DNA from 2 places in the Actinoallomurus rhizosphaericola genome. Region 2 is predicted to be linked to the other one. Evidence: riboswitches for the same ligand, from Rfam matches in the RefSeq annotation. Region 2 holds a riboswitch; the other holds the start of a gene.
What was found. Region 2 has a riboswitch for glycine ahead of gcvT (glycine cleavage system aminomethyltransferase GcvT). Riboswitches for the same ligand answer to the same signal wherever they lie in the genome.
Positions count from the first base shown of each region.

Region 1: it holds a riboswitch for glycine, as region 2 does, so the genes downstream of both, gcvP (aminomethyl-transferring glycine dehydrogenase) here and gcvT (glycine cleavage system aminomethyltransferase GcvT) in region 2, are expected to answer to the same signal.

Region 1 covers NZ_JAMXMW010000007.1:71,182-74,791, reverse strand. The annotation lists gene NE234_RS17680 (lysylphosphatidylglycerol synthase transmembrane domain-containing protein) at 1-667, opposite strand, end outside; gene NE234_RS17675 (SCO6745 family protein) at 749-1,600, opposite strand; glycine riboswitch at 1,722-1,819, shown strand; gene gcvP (aminomethyl-transferring glycine dehydrogenase) at 1,982-3,610, shown strand, end outside.
Region 2 covers NZ_JAMXMW010000004.1:149,315-152,924, forward strand. The annotation lists gene NE234_RS11910 (serine hydroxymethyltransferase) at 1-218, opposite strand, end outside; gene gcvH (glycine cleavage system protein GcvH) at 218-601, opposite strand; gene gcvT (glycine cleavage system aminomethyltransferase GcvT) at 598-1,704, opposite strand; glycine riboswitch at 1,778-1,870, opposite strand; glycine riboswitch at 1,872-1,969, opposite strand; gene NE234_RS11925 (M50 family metallopeptidase) at 2,182-3,480, shown strand; gene NE234_RS11930 (hypothetical protein) at 3,563-3,610, shown strand, end outside.

The sequences.
Region 1 (3,610 bases), on a different contig from region 2:
GCATGCCCGCAGCGGTCATCCACGAGTCCAGGCCGAGGGAGACGCCGAGCGCCACCACCGCCGCGACGACGCCGATCACCACCCGCAGCCCGTCACGGCCGATGACGCGGGCCACCCCGAAGGCGACCGGAACGGCCAGGACGCCGATGCCGGACGCCAGGTTGGCGAGGGTGAGGAGCAGGTGCGGTGCCCGCTCGGTTCCGCTGGCGATGTCGGAGGCCAGCCCGCTCGTGGTGTGCCGCGCGATGTGGGCCAGCACCAGGATGAGCCCGATCAAGCCCACGGTCAGCAGGAAGCGGATGGCGTCGGACGGGCGTCGGATCCGCCGCGGCAGCGACGGCTCCTCGACCCGCACCTCCCCGGCCGGACCCCCGACGGCCGGACCCCCGCCGGCCGTCGTCTCGCCGGCCGGAATCTCGGCCGGCGGAGGCTCGTCGGGGACTCGGCCTGCCGCCGGGTCCTCGCCCGTCGGGCGCTCGTGGGCCGTGGTCTCGGTCGCCGTCGTCTCCTCGGCCGTCGTCTCGGCCGCCGGGTTCTCGGCGGCCGGCCGGACGCCGTCGGCGGCGTCGTGTGACCGGGCCGTCGCTTCCACGGGCTCCGTCCCGGTGGACGGCGGCGACTTGCCGGGTACCGGACGGTCGGCGCCGGGGGATTCGTTCACGGACACGCAGTGCATCCTCCCAGTTCATCGGCCGGGACGCTCGGGAGGTGTCCGATAACCGCTCGATGGGCGTCCCGGGCCGGATCACTACACGGACGCGGCGGGCCGCGGCATGGCCATCGCGTTGGGGAAGGGGATGCCGCCGCCGTCGACGATCGCACGGGCGAGCGGCCGGAGCAGGCCGGTCAGCAGGGCCGCGCCGTCCGGGCCGAGGGCGTCGAGGGGCGGGCGGGCGAGCCGGTCGGTGACGTCCTCGATCGTCTCCCGCTCCGCGCGTCCCTCCGGGGTGGGCGCGCCGTCGTCGCCGAGGAGGCCGCGGGCGCGCAGCCGCCCGGCGGCGGCCGCCCACTCCTCCTCCGTCCAGCCTCGGTGGTCACGCTGCGCGGGCGGGGTGAGGCCGAGCGCGCCCGCCAGGACGTTCGCCTCACAGCCGTCGAGCCCCGCCGTGAGCAGGGCGGCGACGTGCCCGTCCCCGCGGAACTCCCGGAGGGCGGTCACGGCGTGCCACAGGGCCAGGTGCGGCTCGTCCGGCCGGGGGAGCGCCGCGTGCGCCGCGAACAGGACGCGGCCCGCGACGGGTGTCGCCTCGACCGCCCGCCCCGCCAGGGCGGCGGCCTCGGCGACGGCGGGCCCGTCGATCAGGTCGCCCGCCAGACGGCGCAGGGCGCGGTCGGCGACGGCCGTCCGGGCGGCCAGGACCGCCTCCGGTGAGGACCGGTGCCAGACGTCCGGGAACGCGCGGGCCACCATGCGCGGCGCGAAGTTGTGGAACGCCGCCGCCACCACCTCGGCCGGGGCGGTGCCGAGGGCGGCGGCCCGTGAGGCGAAGTACCCCCGCCAGAAACCCGTCAGACCGGCCTCGGCGTAGGCGTCCCGCGTCTCGGGCACGAAGTAGACGAACGCGTGACAACACTCGATCAGCCGCCAGGTCTCGTCCATGGGTCTCCTCCGCGCGGGGCCGGGACGGCTCATCGTCGCACGGTGATGCGCGCCGGGGGGAGGGGTACATGATCGTGACCGGAACGGGGTGACTTGTCCTCCGGTAGGGTGGAATAGCCGTCGACCTCGTACGGGAGAGACCTCGCACACCGTGGTGCGGGGCGCCGAAGGAGCAACCCTCCCCGGAACCTCTCAGGCACAAAGGACCGTATGAGCGAGGCACCTCTGGAAAGCAGGACCGGTGCTCCACATCGGGCCTCACCGAAGGTGCAAGCCGCGCCCCGGCGCGGTGAAGCTCTCAGGTTCACCTGACAGAGGGGGAGACCGGCCACCGGCCCGCCCGGTGGTGGCTGCGCACCCACCGCACCAGGAGGCTCCCCAATGACCGAGGTTCCCTTCGTCGATCGGCACATCGGGCCGTCCCCCACCGAACGCGCCGCGATGGCCGAGGCCGTCGGCTTCCCGAGCGTCGAAGCCCTCGTGGACGCGGCCGTGCCCACCGCGATCCGCACCGACCGGCCCCTCGCCCTGCCCCCTGCGCTGACCGAGGTGGAGGCGCTGGCCCGGCTGCGCGAGCTGGCCGCGCAGAACCAGGTCCTGACCTCCATGATCGGCCTGGGCTACTACGGCACGGTGACCCCCGGAGTGATCCTCCGAAACGTCCTGGAGAACCCGGGCTGGTACACCGCCTACACGCCGTACCAGCCGGAGATCTCCCAGGGGCGTCTCGAGGCGCTGCTGAACTTCCAGACCGTCGTGAGCGACCTGACCGGGCTGCCGGTCGCCAACGCCTCCCTGCTGGACGAGGGCACGGCGGCGGCCGAGGCGATGACGCTCGCGCACCGGGCCGCCAGGGCCGGGGACACCTTCCTGGTCGACGCGGACGCGCTGCCGCAGACGATCGAGGTCATCCGCACCCGCGCGGTGCCGCTGGGGATCGAGGTCGTCGTCGCCGACCTGTCCGGGGGCCTGCCGGACGGGGAGTTCTTCGGGGTCCTGCTGCAGTATCCCGGGGCGAGCGGCGCCGTACGCGACCTGGCGCCGGTGACCGAGGCCGCGCACGAGCGCGGCGCGCAGGTGGTCGTGGCCGCCGACCTGCTGGCCCTGACCCTGCTGCGGGCGCCGGGGGAGATCGGCGCGGACATCGCGGTGGGCACCTCGCAGCGGTTCGGCGTGCCGTACGGCTTCGGCGGCCCGCACGCCGGTTACATGGCCGTACGGGAGGGGCTGCAGCGGCAGCTGCCCGGCCGCCTCGTCGGCGTGTCCGTCGACGTGGACGGGGACCCGGCGTACCGCCTGGCGCTGCAGACGCGCGAGCAGCACATCCGCCGGGAGAAGGCCACGAGCAACATCTGCACCGCCCAGGTGCTGCTGGCCGTCATGGCGAGCATGTACGCCGTCTATCACGGCCCGGAGGGGCTGCGCGGCATCGCCGAGCGGGTGCACGGGCACGCCGTCCGCCTCGCGGGCGGGCTCGCGGCGCTCGGCGCCGAGATCGTGCACGAGACGTTCTTCGACACCGTGCTCGCCCGGGTGCCGGGCCGGGCCGGGGAGATCGTGCGCCGGGCGCGCGAACGCGGTGTCAACCTGCGCCTCGTGGACGCCGACCACGTCGGGATCGCCTGCGACGAGACGACGACCGACGGGCACGTGACCGCGGTGTGGCGGGCGTTCGGCCTGGCCGAGGAGGAGGCCCTGTCCGTCGCCACGGAGGCCGAGCTGCCCCCGGCGCTCCGCCGGGAGAGCGGCTACCTGGACCACCCGGTCTTCCACGCGCACCGCTCGGAGACGGCGATGCTGCGCTACCTGCGGCGCCTGCAGGACAAGGACATCGCGCTGGACCGCTCGATGATCCCGCTGGGCTCCTGCACGATGAAGCTCAACGCCACGACCGAGATGGAGCCGATCACCTGGCCGGAGTTCGCGCAGATCCACCCGTTCGCGCCGCTGGAGCAGGCGCGCGGCTACGTCGCGCTGATCGGGGAGCTGGAGGCGTGGCTTGCCGAGATC
Region 2 (3,610 bases):
ACGTCGACGTACTCACATCCGCCGTAGTAGCGCCGTCCCGGGTAGCCCTCGGCGTACTTGTTCGTCATCACCGAGCCCTGCGCCTGCAGGACGCCGACGGGCGCGAAGTTCTCCGAGGCGATCATCTCCAGAGTCGACTGCTGCCGTCGCAGCTCGTCCGCTATCGCGGCCGCGACGTCCGGGTCGATCTCGGACAAGGGCAGGTTGGAGAGGTTCATCACGCCTCCTCGATCAGTTTCGAGTAGGCCTGCGCGTCGAGCAGGTCGGCCGGGTCATCATCCGTACGTACCCGGAACAGCCACCCCTCCCCGTACGGGTCGGAGTTGATCGCGGCCGGGTCCTCCTCCACGGCGGTGTTCACCGCGACGACCTCACCGGTGACGGGCGAGAAGACGTCGCTCACCGACTTGGTCGACTCGGCCTCGCCACACGGCTCGCCGGCCTCAACGGACGCGCCCTCCTGGGGCAGCGACACGTACACGATGTCACCCAGCGCGTCGGCCGCGTGGGCCGTGATGCCGACGGTCACGACGCCGTCCGACGGCTCGGTGACCCACTCGTGCTCCTGGGTGTAGTACAGCGTCTCGGGAACGGTGCTCACGAAGTCCTCCTGTAGAACGGCAGCGCGACCTTGTCGACCGGCTCGTGTTTACCGCGGATGTCCACCGCGAGGTCGGTGTCGTCGGCGTGACCCGCGTCGATGTAGGCCATGGCGATGGGCCTGCCCAGCGTCGGGGACGGCGCGCCACTGGTCACGACCCCGCAGGGCGTGCCGTCCGGCGTCACCACGTCGTACCCGTGGCGTGGGACGCGACGCCCCCGCCCGACGAGGCCCACGAGCGTGCGGCCCGGCGGCGTGTCGGCGAGGGCGGCCAGCGCGGCGCGGCCGACGAAGTCACCGGGCTTGTCGAGCTTGACGGTACGGCCGAGGCCGGCGTCGTACGGCGTCGTCTCGGCGGTCAGCTCATTGCCGTACAGCGGCATGCCCGCCTCCAGCCGCAGCGTGTCCCGCGCGGACAGCCCGGCGGGCCGCAGGTCGTCGCCGCCGGCCTCCGCGACGGCGTTCCAGACGGCGACGGCGTCACCGGCCCCGACGAACAGCTCGAAGCCGTCCTCGCCGGTGTAACCGGTGCGGGCGATCAGCGCGTCGATTCCGGCGACCTTGCCCGGCAGGATCGCGTAGTACTTCAGGTCGGCGAGCGCGGCGTCGGTGAGCTTCGCCAGGATGGCCTGGGCCTTGGGACCCTGCACGGCGATCAGCGCGTACGCGGCGGACCGGTCGTCGACGGTGGCCTTCTCGAACCCCTCCGAGCGTTCGGTCAGCTCGGCGCGCACCGTCGCGGCGTTGGCGGCGTTCGCGACGACCATGTAGGTCTCCGGGGCGAGCCGGTACACGATCAGGTCGTCCAGCACCCCCCCGGCCGAGTTCACGATCATCGTGTAGCGCGCCCTGCCGACACCGAGCATGGACAGGTGCCCGATCAGCGCGTGGTCGAGGGCCGCTCCGGCCTGCGGGCCGGTCACGAAGATCTCTCCCATGTGGGACAGGTCGAACAGGCCCGCGCTGGTGCGGACGGCCTGGTGCTCGGCGCTCTCGCTGCCGTAACGCAGCGGCATGAGGTACCCGGCGAACTCGGTGATCATGGCGCCGAGCTCGGCGTGGACCTCGTGGAGTGGCGTTCTCTTGGCGTCCGGCGTGGACATCGGGGCAGGCTCCTATCACGCGGGCGGCCGGGAATCCCATCCTCCCATTGGCACGCGGAATCCGGTGGCGGTGCCCTCCCCCTCTGTCATCGGTGCCTGAGAGCTTCACCCCCAGGTCGGGGGCTTGCACCTTCGGCGGGAGCGTCGCTCCGCTTTCCAGAGGTCGCCTGGTCCGCACGGTTCGTGTGGCCTGAGAGGTTCCGGGGAGGGGTTGCTCCTTCGGCGTACCTCGCTGGCGGCGAGGTCGCTCTCCCGCGCGGGATCATCGGCACGGCCAGGCTAGCAGCACACGGGGCCGCCGATCGACGGCGCGGGAGTGCCGGAGCGGCCCTCACGGGCGGGTTTTCGGCATACGCTTGACCGGTCGAGATCTCGGAGGCCTTCGGTGAGCGTGTGCGCGACACGGCGAACGGAGCGGCCTGACCGCGGCGCCCGGTGGGCGCCCGCGGTGCGACGGGTGAGGAGCGTGTGCGGGCAATGAGCGTGCTTTTCGTGGTGGGCATCGTCGTCTTCTTCCTCGGGCTGCTCGCCTCGATCGCCCTGCACGAACTGGGCCACATGTCCTTCGCCAAGCTCTTCGGCGTCCGCGTGCCGCAGTTCATGGTCGGCTTCGGGCCCACCCTGTGGTCGCGGCGCAAGGGCGAGACCGAGTACGGCGTCAAGTGGATCCCCCTCGGCGGCTACATCCGGATGATCGGGATGCTGCCGCCGCGCCGGGGCGACGCGCCCGGAACGGTCCGCCAGTCGTCCACCGGCCCGTTCCAGGGGCTGATCGAGTCGGCGCGCGGCGCCGCCCTGGAAGAGGTCGGACCGGGCGACGAGGACCGCGTCTTCTACCGCAAGAAGTGGTGGCAGAAGGTCATCATCATGTTCGCCGGGCCGTTCATGAACATCCTGCTGGCGTTCGTGTTCATCAGCGTGGTCGTCATGGGGATCGGCGTCTCGACCCTGCAGCCGGTGATCGCCTCGGTGACCAAGTGCACCATCCCGGCCGCGCAGGCGGGCCGTGACTGCCGGCCCGGCGACCCGGCGACCCCCGCCGTACGGGCGGGGCTGCGCCCCGGCGACCGGATCGTCTCCTACGAGGGCCACCGGATCCACGCGTACACGGAGTTGCAGAAGCTCATCCGGGGGTCCGGCGGGCGCACGGTCCCGGTCGTCGTCCGCCGCGGCGGCCAGGACGTCCCGCTGAGCGTTCCGGTCGTCACCAACCAGATGCCGTCGCTCACCGACCCGGACAAGACCGAGAACGTCGGGTTCCTCGGAATCAGCCCGATGAGCGCGCGGGAGCGTCAGGGACCGGGCGTGGTCGTCAGCACCATGGGCGACCTCACCACGCACACCTTCTCCTCGCTGATCGACATGCCGAAGAAGATGGTCGGCGTCTGGAACGCCGCCTTCAGCGACAAGAAGCGCGACCCGAACGGCCCGATCGGCGTCGTCGGCGCCAGCCGGATCGGCGGGGAGATCGCCGCCTCGAAGGAGCCGGGACTCGACAAGCTCGCGTTCTTCCTGATGATGCTCGGCACGGTCAACTTCGCGGTCGGCATGTTCAACCTCGTACCGCTGCTGCCGCTGGACGGCGGTCACATCGCCGGCGCGCTGTGGGAGGCGGTGAAGAAGGGCATCGCCCGGATGACCCGCAGGCCCGACCCCGGCCACGTCGACGTCGCCAAGGCGCTGCCGCTCACGTACGCGATGGCCGCGGTGATCATCACGATGGGCGCTCTGCTGATCTACGCGGATCTGGTCAATCCGGTACGCCTGAACGGCTGACGATCTCTGCCGGCCCGCGAGCCGGCAGTGACCCCCGACGCCCAGCGTTATCACAGACCGGAATGGGTCATGATGAGGACGTATGACGTCGGGGGCCAAGGTGGAGGGACTGTTCACCGAGCGTGTCGTC